DNA from 3 places in the Colwellia sp. MB02u-14 genome. Region 1 is predicted to be linked to each of the others. Evidence: predicted binding sites of a transcription regulator. Region 1 holds the regulator's gene; each other region holds the start of a gene.
The links. Region 1 encodes FliA, which starts transcription of late flagellar genes. Its sites were predicted from a motif close to CTAAAGNTNNNNNNNNNNNNGCCGATA; they were not measured.

Region 1 (6,210 bases):
CCACTGGCGTGGGTAAAACCACAACAGTAGCTAAATTAGCGGCCCGATTTGCACAAATTCATGGTGCAGACCAAGTTGCGATGATTTCAACCGACAACTACAGAATCGCTGGGTTCGAGCAATTAGCAACATATGGGCGCATTATTGGCTGCGAAGTAAAACTTGCTAGTGACGCAAAAACGTTAGATACCCTGTTACAACAATATTCTAAAAAGAAACTGATACTTATTGATACCGCAGGGATGGGGCAACGTGACATGCGTTTAGCGAAACACTTAACAACGTTAGTTTCAAATGCACGGGTAAGGATTCGTAATTACTTAGTGTTAGCGGCCAATACACAGCAGCGTGTGATGCAAGAGAATGTAGATCGCTTTAAAAAAGTACCACTGGCTGGCTGTATTTATACTAAACTGGATGAAAGTCTTAGCATAGGTGAAATTATTTCTACCTCTATTCAAAATGGCTTAGCAATAGGTTACCTTACTGATGGACAAAGAGTTCCAGAAGATATTAAAGTTGCAAATGCTGAAAAACTCGTTACGCTAGCAGATAAAATGTCAGCGAAAAATCAAGTCAATAAACCAATAAATTGGCGAACAGCACCTATGGTATCAAGTTGATTAGAAACGGGTTCATTTTTAATGCCTAAAACGAATAACACTTAAGTATTACAATTGCTCAGTAGAACAATGACAGACAACTTTTATGCTAGGTACTTATCTATTTGTCCTCATAAAAAAGTTGAGCGCATATTTAATCAAATGTGCAACACGGTAAATACCGCTGTATTCCCATAACTTGTTATAATATGTGAATTTTAATCCTATAAAAATATGCAGGTTATGTGATTATAGGGTTATACTAAATTTAGTTGATGGATTTTCGTAAGAAAGTAGAGAAATACGATAAATGAATGATCAAGCAAGTGGCTTAAGAAAAATGAAAAGTTCCGAACCAGTAAAAGTCATCGCAGTCTCTGGAGGTAAAGGCGGAGTAGGTAAAACTAACGTCTCACTCAATACCGCTATCGCACTAGGACAATTAGGACAACGCGTTTTAGTTTTAGATGCCGATTTAGGTTTAGCTAACGTTGATGTCATGCTCGGTTTACGAGTAAAGCGCAATTTATCACATGTACTTTCTGGTGAATGCGAATTAGACGATATTATCATTGAAGGCCCTGCGGGTATTAATGTTATCCCTGCTACGTCGGGTACACAGTCAATGGTTGATCTAACGCCCTCAGAGCATGCGGGTTTGATTCGTGCCTTTAGTGACATGAACACTAAGTTTGATGTACTCATTGTCGATACCGCCGCAGGTATTTCAGATATGGTACTGAGCTTTTGTCGCGCTTCACAAGATGTGATGCTAGTGGTTTGTGATGAACCTACTTCTATAACTGATTGCTACGCTTTAATGAAACTATTAAGTCGTGACCATGGTGTATTCAAATTTAAAGTTGTTGCTAATATGGTGCGAACTCCAAAAGAAGGCCAGCAACTGTTTGGCAAGCTATCAAAAGTAACCGATCGATTTTTAGACGTTGCACTCGAGTTGGTTGCGGTAATCCCATTTGATGAGAACATAAGAAAATCTGTTAGAAAACAAAAAGCAATTGTTGAAGCTTATCCTCAGTCACCTGCTGCCGTTGCTTTTAAATCTTTAGCAGCTAATTTAATTAAGTGGCCAATGCCTAAACAAGCATCTGGTCATTTAGAGTTTTTTATTGAGCAGTTGTTAGAAAATTAGTAACAATGAGCAAAAAGATAAGAGTACTTTATTTGAAAGTGCTTAATTTTCACATGATTTTAGCGAGTGAGCGATAGTGGTAAAACCAAATGCTTACAGTATTCAAACTGATAAATCTGCAATAATTGCGCAGCACACAGTTTTAGTGAAACGAATCGCTTATCACCTATTAGCAAGATTGCCTGCTAGCGTGCAGGTTGATGATCTTATCCAATCAGGTATGATTGGTTTGCTTGAAGCTTCAAATAATTTTGATCACAGTAAAGGAGCAAGTTTTGAAACCTTTGCTGGCATTCGTATTCGTGGTGCTATGCTTGATGAAATACGCCGTGGAGACTGGACTCCTCGTTCAGTTCATAAGAATAGTCGCATGGTCAGCGAAGCCATAAAAAAGCTAGAAGCCGATCTAGGAAGAGATGTTACGGATATTGAAGTTGCTGAAAAACTTGATATTTCGTTAAATGACTACCATCATATTCTTAGTGAAGTTAGTACAGGTAAAATAATCGGTATAGAAGATCTTGGTGTTGGTGAGGATTCTTTAACGAATATGGAAGATGTTAGTAATAACGATCCCTATGATAATTTTGAAAAAATAGTTTTTAAAAAATCGCTTTCGGCATGCATTTCCACTTTACCCGAACGCGAAGCTCTAGTACTGTCACTATATTATGATGAAGAATTAAATCTACGTGAAATTGGTCAAGTGCTTGATGTAAGTGAGTCACGTGTTAGTCAAATTCATAGCCAAGCGATGCATAGGTTAAAAGGACGTATGCAATCCTGGCAAAGTTAAGTAGAATATACATACAATTAAATTTTAAAATGTTCTCACCGGAGGGTGCCTTGGATAAAAATATGAAAGTTCTTGTTGTTGATGATTTTTCAACCATGAGACGTATAGTGAAAAATTTGTTGCGCGATTTAGGCTTCACTAACATTTCAGAAGCAGATGATGGTAGCACTGCTTTACCCATGTTAAAAGAAGGCTCTTTTGACTTTGTTGTAACTGATTGGAATATGCCTGGTATGCAAGGAATTGATTTACTCAAAGCCATTCGTGCTGATGCTAAGTTATCTCATATTCCTGTCTTGCTCATTACTGCTGAAGCAAAAAAAGAACAAATTGTTATGGCAGCTCAAGCAGGTGTTAATGGTTATATTGTTAAGCCATTCACAGCAGCAACGCTAAACGCTAAGTTAGATAAAATATTTGAACGTTTAGGTTAATTCTTTAGCTCGTTCATTAATTAGTCTATAGGTGAGGTTGTTGCATGAGTGTGAATACTAATGTGCATGTTTCTTTGGAAGAAGCAAAACTGTTGGTCGAATATTTAGAAAGTGGCCAACAAGATAAGGCAGATGAGTTAATTGCAGAAATTCAAAACCCAATTCATTCAGAGTTGTTTGCTGAAATAGGCAAATTAACGCGTCAATTACATGATTCATTAAATAATTTTCAATTAGATTCTCGGTTGAATGATTTAGCGACAGCAGATATTCCCGATGCTAAAGAACGTTTAAACTACGTTATTGCCCGCACGGAAGAAGCCGCTAATAAAACCATGGATGCTGTAGAATCTATCTTCCCAGTTGTTGATACGATACAACAGCAGATAAAGGCAGTTAATCCGTTATGGCAAAAACTCATGCATAACAAGTTGGGGTTAGCTGAATTTAAAAGCTTGTGTATTGATATAGATTTATTGTTAAAAACGACAGATAAAGAATCAGTTCGCATGCATGATTTAATGACTGATGTTTTAATGGCACAAGATTTTCAAGATTTAACCGGACAAGTTATTCGTAAAGTTATTGATCTAGTACGTGAAGTAGAAGATAGCTTAATTGGTATGCTGACCGCTTTTGGTATTACAACAGAAAATGACTTAGAGCGAAGTAAACCCAAAGTAGGTGATAACTTAGTTGAAGGCCCTATCGTTAACTCAGCGCAACGTGATGATGTTGTCGCTGATCAAGATGATGTTGATGACCTTTTATCAAGTTTAGGATTTTAATAGGAGTTGCTGGATGTCATTTGAGCAAGATGAAGAGATTCTTCAGGATTTTTTAATTGAAGCCGGAGAAATACTTGAAACACTTTCGGAACAACTTGTAGAACTTGAAAACGACCCTGATAATGCTGAATTATTAAACGCTATATTCAGAGGTTTTCACACTGTAAAAGGTGGTGCAGGCTTTTTAGCGTTACATAACTTAGTTGATGTTTGTCATGGCGCAGAAAATATTTTCGATCTGCTACGTACAAACCAGCGTAGTGTTAGTGCAAGCCTAATGGACGTTATTTTACAAGCACTTGATGTTGTAAATGAAATGTTTGTGCAAGTTCAAAATGGTGAAAAACTTGATAAAGCTGATGCAACGTTACTTGCTGAGTTGCATCGACTAAGCCAACCTGAAGGCAAAGAACAAGCGCCTGAGCCTGTTCAATCTGTTGTTGAAACTGAAATTTCTTCCACGGGTGATGAGATGTCAGAGGATGAATTTGAGCGTCTTCTCGATGAGCTTCATGGTAGCGGATCGGCTTCAACACCAGCACCCGCAGAAAAAGCGACAATAGCTTCTTCTGACAGTAATGATATTTCAGATGACGAATTTGAATCCCTACTCGATGAATTGCATGGTCAAGGTGCATTTTCATCTGAACTTGTGACTAACAATACCGGTAAGGCACCCTCATCAAATAGTGCGTCGTCTGATGAAATAAGCGACGATGATTTCGAAGCTTTGTTAGACGAATTGCATGGTCAAGGCCAAGCGCCAAAATTATCTAGGCCAGCAGCAACGAGTTCCCCCAAACCAGCACCTGTTGCTCAAATTCAAACCCCTAAGCCAACACCGGTTACGGCTGTTGCTAAGCCAGTAGTAAAAGCACCTGTTCCAGAAAAAGCACCTGCTAAAGCAATGCAAGGTGAAACAACGGTTAGGGTTGATACAAAACGTCTTGATCAAATCATGAATATGGTAGGTGAGCTAGTATTAGTCAGAAATCGCTTAACAAGTTTAGGATTGACCAAAGATGATGAAGACTTAACAAAAGCTGTTTCTAATCTTGATGCTGTGACAACAGATTTGCAGGGTGCGGTGATGAAAACCCGTATGCAGCCAATCAAAAAAGTTTTTGGACGATTCCCTCGTGTTGTTCGAGATTTAGCACGAAGTTTAGATAAAGATATTAAATTAGTGCTAGTAGGTGAAGAAACCGATCTAGATAAAAACTTAGTTGAGGCATTGGCTGATCCCTTAGTGCATTTAGTGCGAAATTCAGTTGATCATGGTATTGAATTACCTGACAAACGTGAAGCTATGGGTAAACCTAGAGAAGGTGTTGTTGTTCTTTCTGCCTCTCAAGAAGGTGACCATATATTATTAACCATCAAAGATGATGGTGCCGGCATGAATGCCGAAAAGTTAAAAGAAATAGCTATAGAACGCGGTGTTCTTGATACTGATGCTGCTTCTAGAATGACAGATAAAGAAGCTTTTAGTTTGATTTTTGCCCCAGGTTTCTCTACTAAAACAGAAATCTCTGAAGTTTCAGGCCGTGGTGTTGGTATGGACGTAGTAAAAACCAAGATCACCCAATTAAATGGTACAGTAAGTATAGATTCTGAAATGGGCGTAGGTACTGTACTCGAGATTAAAGTCCCGCTAACCCTAGCCATTTTACCGACACTCATGGTTATTGTTGGAAAGCAGACTTTCGCTTTACCACTTGCTGGTGTGAATGAAATATTTCATCTTGATTTAACTACTACCAACGTCGTTGACGGGCAATTAACCATCATCGTTCGTAAGAAAGCTATTCCATTATTCTATTTAGATAAATGGTTAGTACGCGACTTTGTTGATAAGCCTAGAGAAAAAGGTCATGTGGTTATCGTTCAATTGGGCAATCAACAAATAGGTTTTGTTGTTGATAGTTTAATTGGTCAGGAAGAGGTTGTTATTAAGCCACTTGACCGTCTATTACATGGTACCCCAGGTATGGCTGGTGCAACAATCACCAGTGACGGTGGAATAGCGTTAATTATAGATGTTGCTAATATGCTTAAGTTCTATGCAAAAAAAGCTGTTGTTAATAAAAAATTACACTCTTAGCACATAATAAAACCTTATTGAGTTTTGATAAGGCTTTTAAATTTATAAAACAAAAGAGAGAATAAATGCCCTATAAGGTGTTGGTTGTTGATGACTCGAGTTTTTTTAGACGTCGAGTTACGGATATTTTAAATAAAGATCCGAACCTTACCGTTATTGATGTTGCTGTAAATGGTATAGATGCTGTTGAAAAAACAGTGTCTTTAAGACCAGATGTGATCACAATGGATATAGAAATGCCATTGCTTAATGGTATTGAAGCGGTGAAACAGATAATGGCAAAAGCGCCAACATCAATATTAATGTTCTCATCGCTGACACATCAAGGTGCTA
Region 2 (6,210 bases), on a different contig from region 1:
ACCTGTAGCAATAACAATTTGTTTTGCGGTTATTTGCTCAACAGAACCATCACTTTTAATTATTCTAAGCGTATGCGCATCTATAAATGAAGCTTCTCCGGCAACCAGTTCAACGCGGTTACGGTCATAAAAACCACTGCGTAATTGGACTTGCTTGCGAATGACGGATGATGCGTGTTTGAGGATAGCAGGAAATGTTAAATGCTTTGCTTTTTCATGACCTCTGAAAAGCGGGCTGGCATTATATTCAATGAGTCGGCTAACACTTTGTCTTAAAGCTTTTGAGGGAATAGTTCCCCAATGCGTACAGCCACCACCAACGTCTTTATAGCGTTCTACAATGGCAACACGTTTTTCTTTTTTAGAGAGTTCCATGGCAGTGCCTTCGCCACCAGGACCCGTACCAATAATGATTGCATCGTAATCGTAATCATTGATGATTTTTATCGTTGTTTTAGCTTTGTTTTTGGTTGCCAAAATCTTACCTTAAATTCCTACTAGGATTAAAAATTTTAGCAGGAATTTAGACGTCTGACTATGTAAAAGCGTGATCTACACTGTAATACTTAAATAGAAGAAAGTTTTATGCAAGCTGTGTTAATAAACGTTGAAAATGTTGTTGCTGGTCAGCAAGGTGCTGTTTAAACTCTTGATACTGCGCAGCTAACTCCGAACTTTCAACATCAGCAATTAATTTATCACGTTTACTGGCAAGTAATTTTTTACGAACATCATAATAGTCATTAATTCTAGCAATTAATAAATCATACTCTTGCTGAAGCTTTTCACGCATCTGTTCGGCATTTGGGTGAGCTAGGAGCTTCTTTTGGCTACGCTTAAGCACCATTGCTAATCGAGCTTTCTCAATTTTATCATCTGGATAGGTACGAAGTTTTGAAGTTAACTTTAAAAATTCACAGCCTTTAATTAACCATTTAGTGGGATCAAATTGCCACCAACGAATACCATTACGATAATCATTTTCAAAAATATGATGGTAATTGTGGTAGCCCTCACCAAAGGTCAAAAATGCAAGAAAACCATTGTCTCGAGCGCTATTTCTTTCGGTGTAAGTTTGTTTACCCCAAATGTGCGCTAAAGAATTAATAAAGAAAGTTGTATGGTGGTTCAAAACCAAACGTAGGAAACCCACTAAAAGCAAGCTGCTTATAATGTCTCCATGCCATAAGCCAAATACTATGGGCATACCAAAGTTCATCAGTATTGTTAGTAATAAGTAGTTTCTGTGCTGCCACATGACTATAGGGTCTTTTTGCAAATCACGGGTGTTGTCGTAATTAGCATATCGATGTGCTTGATACTCTCGTAGCATCCAGCCTATGTGAGAATACCAAAAGCCCCTTTTTGCGGAATAAGGATCCTTTTCATTATTATCAACATGCTTATGATGAATTCTATGATCTGATGACCAATGTAAAATACTATTTTGTAAAGCGAATGCACCACCGAGTGCAAAGATAAAACGCAAAGACCAATGCGCTTGATACGTTTTATGTGACCATAAACGATGATAACCGGCAGTAATCGACATACCACAATAAATAAAGCAGCAGAATGCAACCGTAAGCTCAGTGTTATCAAAGCCGTGTGTTATTGCTCTATATGGAACAGCTATTGCTGCTACTAAAAAGGTAATTAAAAACACACTAAAATTTAGCCAAACGATTTTAGGTTTGTTCATGTAATAAAAATTCCATCTGTAAAAAAACGAACACTGAATTAAAATTTTCAGTGTACACGTGTACACTATTTTAACTTTGATGACTTTGCAGTCAAGGTAATTTTTATTATAATTTTAATTACCAAGTAATATTACCTTCTTTATAAAACAATATTAGTGATCAAGTTTCTAGTAAATAGATGAGAATTCAGTATGATAAGGTTAAGCTAAAGAATAGGTTAATTAAGCAATGAGTGGCATTAGAGCACAGCAAAAAGAAAAAACACGTCGACAATTAATTGATGCAGCTTTAGGGCAGCTTAGCAGCGAACGGAGCTTTTCTAGTTTGAGCTTACGCGAAGTCGCTAAAGAAGCAGGTTTAGCTCCAACCTCATTCTATCGACACTTCTCTGACATGAACGAATTAGGTTTAACACTGGTAGATGAAGCAGGCCTAACTCTACGTCAGTTAATGCGACAAGCGAGACAGCGTATTGAAAAAGGAGGCTCTGTTATTCAAATTTCTGTCGTTACTTTTATGGAATTTATTGAAAGTAACGGTAATATATTTCGCTTATTATTACGAGAGCGCTCAGGTACGTCAGCTGCTTTTCGAGCTGCAGTAAACCGAGAAGTCCGTTATTTCACTTTAGAGTTATGCGATTATTTACAGCAAGCAAATAAATTAAACGCAGATGTGGCTTTTTTGCAAGCTGATGCTGCTGTTACTATTGTATTCAGTGCTGGCTCTGATGCTTTAGATGTCGATAAAGACGATCGTCAGCAGATCGCACTACGAACAATACAACAATTACGCTTTATTGCTCGCGGTGCTGCAGAATTTAGCAACCGAGGTTTAAAAAGTAAAACCTAATCAATTAATTTTTTACGCGATAAAATAACGCCGGTTTCAACATGGTGTGTGTAAGGAAATTGATCAAATAATGCAAATTTTTCAATGTTATGTGTTTTTACTAGTTCAGTGAGGTTATCTTTTAAGGTATCAGGGTTACATGAAATATAAACAATACGTTCAAATCGACTCACTAACTCAACACTGTCAGGGTCAAGCCCCGCTCTTGGAGGATCAACTAAAACGGTATCGTAATTATAACTTTTTAGATCAAAGTCTTCTAAACGACGAAATTCACGTTCACCGTTCATCGCTTGACTAAAATCTTCACTCGACATTCTTATAATATCAACATTGCTTAGCTGGTTAGCAGCAATATTATTTTGTGCTGATTTTACTGATGTTTTTGATATTTCTGTGCCTAACACACGATCAAAATTTTCAGCTAATGCGATGCTAAAGTTACCATTGCCACAATAAAGTTCGATTAAATCACCACCAATATTTTGAGTGCCTTGCTTTGCCCAAAGTAACATCTGCTCATTAACGTGACCATTGGGTTGAGTAAAACTATTTTCTACTTGCTCGTAGATATAAGTTTTATCACCAACAGTTAGGCGCTCAGTGACAAAATCTTTATTAAGAATAAATTTTTGCTTCTTGGCTCTACCAATAATGTCAACAGGGGCGATTGCCGAAAGTGTTGCTTTTAACATAGCGGCATCAGTCAGCCACTGCTCATCTAATTGTCGGTGATATAATAAGCTAATTAATAACTCTCCACTTAGAGTTGATAAAAAGTCAACTTGAAACAGCCTATGACGAAGTGAAGGTTTATCTTTAATTTCATCAAGCAAGGCTTTCATTGCCTGATTGATTAACTCACTAGCAACAGGGAAATTATCTACTCGATATTTTTCTTTTGTTTCACTATTAAACATAATGTAAAACAAGTCATCACCATCGTGCCAAAGCCTAAATTCTGCTCTTAATCTATAATTTATAGGCTCTGATCGAAAAACATCAAAGCTAGGCAAGTCAAATTCACTAAACAATTTAGCGATATCATCCTGTTTATTTTCAAGTTGTTTATCATAAAATTGAGGTGCGATGTGACTAAACATATATAAGCCTTAAACATAGAAATAATTAAACGACATTATACTCAATATTAGCGAGTATTATAGAAGCGCTGAGTTTAGCGACTGTGATTACTTTGTCTAGTCATTTGTCTATAATTTTATTGGTGTGATGGGCTCAAGATTAAAGGTTTATCTGTAAATGCCGATATTATAACCATATTAAATTTAAGGATCTGTAGATCTTTAATTGTGTTTAGTTAACCTTTAATTAGATACCGGAGTATTGTAATGAATAAAATTGATAATCAAACAACTTTGCCAAATTACAAAGGGCAAAGATATCAAGCGGAACACATGAAAAACGAAGCGGTTAAAAAGCATATACCAGCAGAGTCTTTCGATAATTTAGCACTAAGAAATCGTGCTTCTATTACTATGAAAATTATATTTCAGTCAGTTTCTAGTCATATATCGGCAAAGTTTGAAAAATTTAATTATACACAACCCAATAAAAATGTTGTTCAGAGCAATATAATAGCTAAAGAACCATTAATTAACAGTGAATCTTCATCTGCTATTTTTGATTTTGAAGCGGTTGCTCGAACGGTTATGGACTTTGTCGGTGGCAGTATTCTTGCTGCGCAAGCTAATGGTGCGAGTGATGATGAATTAAAAGAAATGTTTGAGCAAGGACGAGCAGGAGCTAACTTAGGTATTGATCAAGCGATGGGTGATTTAAAAGATCTATCAATATTTGATGATGAATTAGGTCAAGGTATTGAAAAAAGCCGCGACCTTATTAATAAGAATATTGATGACTTATATAAAAAGATATTTCCTGCAGAGAAAAATTCAAAGAGTAATATAGATATAGAGAGTCCAAAAATTAGAAACGCAGCATTAAACAGCGAACTTTATGTAAGTAACTCAAAAAAGAGTGATCTTAGTATTACGACCACTGACGGTGATATTGTTTCAATATCATTTAGCGAATTACAAGAGTACGGCAATAAAAAAAGTGCTCGGCACCAAGAGAGTAACAGAGGCGTTTCAGAGAACTATACTATGGTAAGTAGCGAGTATAATGAGGTGAATTTTTCCTACAGTGTTGATGGTGATCTCGATGATGAAGAGAAAGCGGCCATTGAAGCATTAATAAAAGATGTAAACTCACTACAGAAAGATTTTTTCAGTGGTAATGTTGTTCAAGCCTTCGAAAAATCGGTTGAACTCGGTTTTGATAATGACCAAATAGCTAACTTTAGTATGGACATGCAACAAACTAAAACAAGTTATGTTAGTCAAAGTTATACAGAAATAGCTGAGTTTGGCGAGAGAGATTTACCAAGCGTTAATAAAGAACTGAGACCCTTAATTGATTTTTTAGGTCAATTTAAACAACTTCAAGAGGCAGCAAACACCCTTTTATCAAAAAAAGAGGATGCTTTTGGCCAACTACTAGATGCGGTGTTTAAGGCTGAATTTGGCGAAAATAAAGAAGTCAAAGACAAGTTTAATAAAGTGATTGATACAATTAAGCCAGATAATAAAAGTAAGTAAGCGTTATCATTGTTTTTAATCGATAAAAAAACCCACTTTAAAGCGGGTTTTATCATTAAAGATTAAAAAGCGGTAATGTTATTCTTCTTCGGCATTTTTTTCTGGACGTTCCTTCGCTTCACGCACTTTTAACGTGCGCTGTTGAAACTCAGTATCATTGAGTGATGAAACAGCTGCATCAGCTGCATCGGCAGACATTTCAACAAAACCAAAACCACGACGTTTACCGGTGTGCTTGTCTTTCATTAAACGAACAGAATGAACTTGGCCGTGTTCAGAGAATAATTCTCTAATCGATGACTCATTTGCTCTATAGGGTAAATTCCCTACATATAGTGTTTTTACTTCTTCATCAGCACTTTCTGCTGAACTTGATGTACCAATAAGAGGAGCAATAAAAGCACTAACTAAAACTAGTACAGCTGTTATAACTGGTGTGTTGCCTATAAACGTTGATAAAAAGTAAGCAATTACAGTAAATATTACTGCGACGATAAATGTTAACCTTTGAGGAGACTTCATATATGAATACCTAATTATTATTTTAAATTCTAAATTAAAAAACTAAATTGCTGTTGCGATGCTATTAGCTTTGAATATTGTGCAAAAGTTGTAAAAAAGATAAGTGTCATTTATATGTAAATAACACCTTACTTATATTAAGCAAAAATTAAAAAGTTTACTACACTAAATAAACATATTAATTAAAAGCACTATTTTAACGTTCAACTTACTCTCATTAATAGACTATTAAATTAAGTACCGCAAAAAATTTAAACGATCAGAGAGTATATTACTCATATTGTCTTTATTTACAGCAAACAAACTAAAAGATGAAAATAGTGCTTGATCCTTTTTAGAAAATGTCTAGAATGCGCTCCAGTTCCAAGGGGTTCAGTTAAAACGAACCACGAAAGAGCTGTTTTGATAAGTTAACTACATAGCTTTAGGGTTTATTCGTTAACTTAACGTTTTAAAAATAGAGTTTGAATATTCGAAAGAAACTTCAAATTAAATTAAATAAAACGTTGACA
Region 3 (6,210 bases), on a different contig from region 1:
GAGGTAATTGTTCTTTGGTTGTTTCAATAAATACTCGCCAACGCTGCCCTAGAAAATTCAGGTCAGTGAACCCCGAAGGTAAGTCAGTTAATAGCATCTGAGGCGCATTATTAGTCCGTAATAATAAGGTTTCATTATTGAATAATTGGTAAGCTATGTGGTCAGAAGGTATAACGGTTGCATTACTGGCTGAACTTTCCAAGGCACTTTTATTATAAGTTGCCGATGTCGCGAGTAACGTTTTCCCTATAATTTGTAATTGTTCATCAAACAAATCATTTGCCTGACTCATACTCGCCTTATAACCTTGTATAGCAGCAAGAAATGTTACCAACGTGATAATTGACAATAGTATAAGGACTAAATAACGGCGAATAGACATTAAGTTTTATTCACCGTATAACCTACGCCTCTTACTGTTTTTATAAAGTGATCCGGCAGTTTTTTGCGTAAGTTATGAATATGAACCTCTACAGCATTGCTTGCCACTTCTTCACCCCATTCATATAAACGCGATTCAATTTGTTCCCTTGATTGAATTCTACCTGCATTTTCCATCAATGCTTTTAGCACCATGTATTCTTTTTTCGACGCTTTGAGTTCATCCTCTTCAATAAAAATTTTATGTGCAGTAGTGTCAATCACCACTTGTGAACAAATAATTAATGCTGATTCAGCGGTACCTAACCGACGTTCAATCACTCTAAGGCGTGCTAAGAGCTCACTAATCTCAAAAGGTTTAACCAAATAATCGTCTGCGCCAAAATCTAAGCCTTTGATTTTATCTTCAAGTGAATCTCTTGCCGTAAGGATGATCACAGGAATATCAAGCTTGCGATCACGAGTACGCTTAAGTATTTCTAAACCGTCAATATCAGGTAAGCCTAGATCAAGAATCACTAAGTCTTGATCTATGACAGCCAGCGCTGAAATTGCCGCATTGCCATTATCAACATGATTAACAACAAAACCTTCATGGCGAAGTGACTGCTGCAGCCCTAAAGCTAATGGCATGTCGTCTTCAACTAACAATATACGCATATGTTTCCTTGAATGATTAAACCGACAACTATTATTTTTATTAATTAAAGACAACATATACCGACTTTCGATATTTTGTGGGAAGAATTATTTTCCACTCGCTATCTATCTTTAAGATAAGTTTATTGCACAAAAAACAAATACAGTGGCCTGCTTATATTCTCGCTCATCAGACAAAGTTTCTCTATAAAAATAAATAATACCAAACTTCGTTAATCATTAGGTGATATATGCCATCGTATATTTTATTTGATTACAGGTGCTGAAAAAAAATAACAAACTTTTCTTAGGTAAAGCTTAAGAAAAAAATTATTACCCTCACTAGATAAAAATAGTGTTAATTGTCTGTCCTTACAACTTCATTCATTGATAACACAGTGCAAAGCGTCCATACCGCCTCATTTATAGCTTTGTAGACCGCAACAGGATAAGTCTATCAATATAGCGAGCATATAAATGATCAAAAAAGTGCTTGAATAAACACCACAAACGATATACTGTACATCCATACAGTATATCGAGATTCCAGAAATGAATTTATTAAATCACTTTAATACCAATGCGTTAACTATAAAAAATAAAAGTTTAACAATTGAAAACCCCAATTGGTGTGATGTAAGAGTTATTGCAAATACCGTTGAAGTTTCTCAGCAGTATACTGAAATATTCCAAAAACATGATTTAGATAACAAATGGATCTTAATGATAAACCCTGAAGAAAAACCACTTCAACAATTATCTACCCAAGGAAAAATAGATCCTAAAAAAATTCTTAAAGTGAATATTCATCAACGGAACATATCACTAAAAACCATCAAAAATGCCTTAGAGAAAGGTCATTGCTCGGCGGTTATTTTATGTAATGCCACATTAGATAAATCTCAATTAACTCAATTAACTCAATTCGCTGAGAAAGGACAAACCAAATGCATTATTTTAACGAAGCAAGCACAAAAACGTTTAAATCAAAACCGACTAGGACGTTACGTAACTATTTCGGACTCTTCTTTGTTATTGCATTAATGTCGTTTGAAAATATTTTTTCGTTAATAAAAGAGAAAATAAAATTTTGCTCTGATAAAATAGATAATATGCTTTTTTAGGATTATGCTCGTTTTATGCAATGCCCATGTGGTTCGAATATTAGTTTCAAAAAATGTTGTTTTTTATTCATAAATCAAGAAGCGCAAGCGCTATCACCTGAGCAATTGATGCGTTCACGTTATAGTGCTTATGCAACAAAATCTGCTGATTATATTTACAATACGTATGCCGAATCTAGCAGAGCATATCAGTCATTGACTGATATTTTTGCATGGGCAAAAGACACTAAATGGTTAAAACTCACCATAAATTCAGCAAGTGAATATACTGAGATTAAGATTAAAAGATCGGCAAACGCTGATATTAATGAAGATAAGTCGAACACAGTGTGTTTTTCTGCTTATTACCAACACCAAGATGCATATTTTATAATGAAAGAAACTTCACGTTTTATTGTTGAAGACAATCAATGGCGTTATCTAGATGGTGAGGTCAGTATCAACGAAGAGTTACCAACCCCAAAAAGAAATGAATTATGTTTTTGTCATAGCAATAAAAAATTTAAACAATGCTGTGGTTCATAAAGTCAGGCAATAACATCAAGTAAAGGAGCCTTTACTATCGTGTTATGAACAGCGTTAAGCCAACCTGTCGCGTCAAATGATAATCTTGAAGTATCTGAGTTCAACAAGGTATTATTTTTTTGCTGACCAAATTTTTTCTGACAATAAAGTGATGTATTACTTAAGACTAGCTGTGTTACATGCTTTTTATCATCACGAAAGGCGAGTGGTCTAGGTGATAATGCATTCGATAAACGTAATTCTGCTAAGTTATTTTGTTGAATAAGCTCGGCTTGATCAAACATGGCTATCGTGTGTTTTTCATCTAAAGATAAAGGCGCTTTTTCTGGAAGTTCAAAGTCTCTACGTAAACTTAAATCATTAGTCGTTTTGATATCAGCGACAGTTTTTGGTAAAGAAAACTGACTATGGCTTCGAACATCCTCAGTTAACATCGCCAATAACAGAGAAAAGTCTGCACGTCGGGCACTGTGGACACTTTCATTAAGTTGTTCACCTAATTGTAATTCGTGTACCAGAATTTGACTGTCAACTGACTCTGTAAGCAATGATCTTCAACTTTATTGTTTTATATAAAATTTATATCGACAGAACCTTAATTTTAATGAGCTTAATTTTCATTTATTTACAAATTTTGCTCTCGATTAGTATTGTTAGGGTAAATAAGTGTCTAATTCTCTTCACTCGCAATTAATAATAACCTTCGATGATAACTTCTGGTAGCATATAAAAAAATTAATACTGAGTGTTTTTATGAAAATCATTAGCTTTAACATTAATGGCCTCCGCGCGCGTTTACATCAACTTCAAGCCATAATAGATAAACATCAACCTGATATTATTGGCTTACAAGAAATCAAAGTTCATAATGATGCTTTTCCTATAGAAGCTGTCGAAGCGATGGGCTATCACGTTTATTTTCATGGTCAAAAAGCACATTATGGTGTTGCTATGTTATGTAAAAAAGAACCTAGTATTATAAAAATGGGTTTCCCAAGCGATACAGACGATGCTCAAAAACGTATGATCATGGTTGAAACTACCAATGAGCAAGGTGAAAAAGTGACGATACTTAACGGTTATTTTCCGCAAGGAGATAATATTGCCCATGAAACTAAGTACCCTTACAAGCGTCAGTTTTATAAAGATTTAATGACTTATTTAAATGAAAATCACACACCTGAAGAGCATGTGGTTATTATGGGAGATATTAATATTTCCCCAATTGATTTAGATATTGGCATTGGTGAACCCAACCAAAAACGTTGGTTAAAAACAGGAAAGTGTAGCTTTCAACCAGAAGAACGAGAATGGCTTGCCACCTTAATGAGTTGGGGCTTTAAAGATACCTTCAGAGATTTACACCCGACGAAGACAGAACGTTACTCGTGGTTTGATTATCGCTCTAAAGGTTTTGTTGATAACCGTGGTTTACGTATTGATGTTGTATTAGCGACTCATAAAATGGCCGCAACATGTATCGAAGCTGATGTTGACTACGAATTACGTGGTATTGAAAAGCCTTCAGATCATGCCCCTATTTGGTCAACTTTTAAGTAACCGTTAAGTAAATATTATGTTCCCTGCACAATATATTTGTCCAATTTGCAAAAAGTCATTAACGTTGAAAAGCAAAATTTATCGTTGTGAAAACAATCATAGCTTTGATGAGGCTAAAGAAGGTTATGTAAATTTATTGCCTGTTCAATATAAACATTCAAAAGATCCCGGTGACAATAAAGCGATGGTTAATGCTCGCCGTGCATTTTTAGATAAGGGCTTTTATCAACCTCTTGCTAACGTATTACAGTCGCTTTATCAACAATATGGTGATTTAACCAAGCCTGTCTTTGATGCTGGCTGCGGTGAAGGGTTTTACACTCAGCAGTATGTAAAGCCAACAAATAATGTTTATGGTATTGATATTGCTAAAAATGCTGTTAAAAATGCGGCTAAAAAATACCAAGATTGTCAATTTAGCGTTGGCACGTTGTCACTATTACCTTTTAGTGAAAATTACTTTTCTTGGATTAACTCTATTTATGCGCCAATTCTTGAGGAAGAGTTTACGAGAGTATTAGCATACAAGGGGTATTTAGTCACAGTAACGCCAGCAAAAAATCATTTAATTGAGTTGAAGGCATTAATATACCGAGATGCGAAGCAGCATGATATCAGTAAAAGTCCTATTGAAAATTTAACATTAGTTGAGCAAAAAGAAGTAAATTATGTGATGGAGTTTACCCAAAGTGAAGACATCATTAACTTGTTGGCTATGACCCCTTTTGCCTTTAAAACAAGTGAAAGCTTACTTGACGACTTAAAAGCGAGAGATAACTTTACTTGCCAAGCAGACTTTTTAATACGTCTTTATCAAAATACGCTTTACTAAACTTAACAGGGTAATGAAGTAATCAAAATGTAGAGTTTTGAGATTGGTGGCTAATATTAAGTAGCTTTGCTAAATCAATAAAACGTGGTTTATGCACTGATAACTTTATTGAACCACCCGCTTCATTGACTTTAGCAACACTTTCTTTATACCAAGAAGCCAGAGCTACGGGTAAAAACTTATCAGCTTTAAGTCCTAGCATCAATAATGCCTGTACCGGAATACTTAAAATAAATAAGCTATAAACTAAAGCTTGTGGCAATAAAGTTACTGAACCAAGATAAAGTTGCATAATAAAAGAAAATAGCGCAATTCCCGGTAAATAACGGAAAACCAAACGGCTAATTTGTACGGCTTGATATTCGGCAAAATAATTACCTAATTCAGCTCGCTGAGGCCAAAGTTGCATATACTTTCGACCTAGCTTGATCAGTTCGACTACACTCATATTCATAGGCGACACATTATAACAACTGTTATTTAAAAGATAGCACAAAGTTGTAACTAGTTTTAATGAAATAACCGTAAAGTGACTTTCCTTCGTTTATATCAATATTTCGTCGGTATAAATGGTCTATAATCATTTCCATTAACGTATTGTAATAAAAAACTTAACCTCTTTTTAAATGAGCATTAAATAAAACTATGAAAAAAAATCTAATTTTAGTGTTAAATTGCGGGAGCTCTTCCTTAAAGTTTTCTTTAATAGAGCCTGAAAACGGTGAAACAGTGCTTTTAGGGCTAGCCGAACGCTTATTATCTGACCAAGCAAGTATAAAAATCAAATATCAGGGGCAAACAACAAAAAGTACATTACCTAGCCCATTTGATCATCAAACAGCGATACTCACTTTAGTTGAAGCGTTAGCCTTGTATAAACTGAATTTGCAAATTTTTGCGATAGGCCACCGAGTTGTTCATGGCGGGGAAAGCTATTGTACGCCTACATTAGTTACCAATGAGGTAAAAACATTAATCGACAATTTATCTCGACTTGCACCCTTACACAACTTTGCAAACTTAATCGGTATTAACGCGGCAGAAGCTGTTTTTTCAAATTTACCTCAAGTAGTTGTTTTTGACACCGCATTTCATCAAACTATGCCAGAAAAAGCTTATATTTATGGTATTCCCTACGCCCTTTACCAA

Region 2: the regulator FliA is predicted to act here: its motif matches at 3,798-3,824, upstream of H4J52_RS15255 (DUF5610 domain-containing protein).
Region 3: the regulator FliA is predicted to act here: its motif matches at 3,252-3,278, upstream of H4J52_RS13230 (VC2046/SO_2500 family protein).

Annotation. Positions count from the first base shown of each region.
Region 1 is NZ_JACGUX010000079.1:81,609-87,818, reverse strand. Features, by position in the region: gene flhF (flagellar biosynthesis protein FlhF) at 1-623, shown strand, start outside; gene H4J52_RS10720 (MinD/ParA family protein) at 913-1,755, shown strand; gene H4J52_RS10715 (RNA polymerase sigma factor FliA) at 1,829-2,551, shown strand; gene cheY (chemotaxis response regulator CheY) at 2,602-2,985, shown strand; gene H4J52_RS10705 (protein phosphatase CheZ) at 3,030-3,773, shown strand; gene H4J52_RS10700 (chemotaxis protein CheA) at 3,787-5,877, shown strand; gene H4J52_RS10695 (chemotaxis response regulator protein-glutamate methylesterase) at 5,943-6,210, shown strand, end outside.
Region 2 is NZ_JACGUX010000085.1:145-6,354, reverse strand. Features, by position in the region: gene sthA (Si-specific NAD(P)(+) transhydrogenase) at 1-477, opposite strand, end outside; gene H4J52_RS15270 (fatty acid desaturase) at 584-1,702, opposite strand; gene fabR (HTH-type transcriptional repressor FabR) at 1,932-2,555, shown strand; gene trmA (tRNA (uridine(54)-C5)-methyltransferase TrmA) at 2,552-3,658, opposite strand; gene H4J52_RS15255 (DUF5610 domain-containing protein) at 3,905-5,176, shown strand; gene H4J52_RS15250 (RNA-binding protein) at 5,255-5,698, opposite strand.
Region 3 is NZ_JACGUX010000080.1:28,965-35,174, reverse strand. Features, by position in the region: gene H4J52_RS13250 (ATP-binding protein) at 1-382, opposite strand, end outside; gene H4J52_RS13245 (response regulator transcription factor) at 382-1,041, opposite strand; gene H4J52_RS13240 (hypothetical protein) at 1,573-2,064, shown strand; gene H4J52_RS13235 (YchJ family protein) at 2,160-2,669, shown strand; gene H4J52_RS13230 (VC2046/SO_2500 family protein) at 2,672-3,217, opposite strand; gene xthA (exodeoxyribonuclease III) at 3,423-4,229, shown strand; gene rlmA (23S rRNA (guanine(745)-N(1))-methyltransferase) at 4,246-5,061, shown strand; gene yfbV (terminus macrodomain insulation protein YfbV) at 5,084-5,515, opposite strand; gene H4J52_RS13210 (acetate kinase) at 5,707-6,210, shown strand, end outside.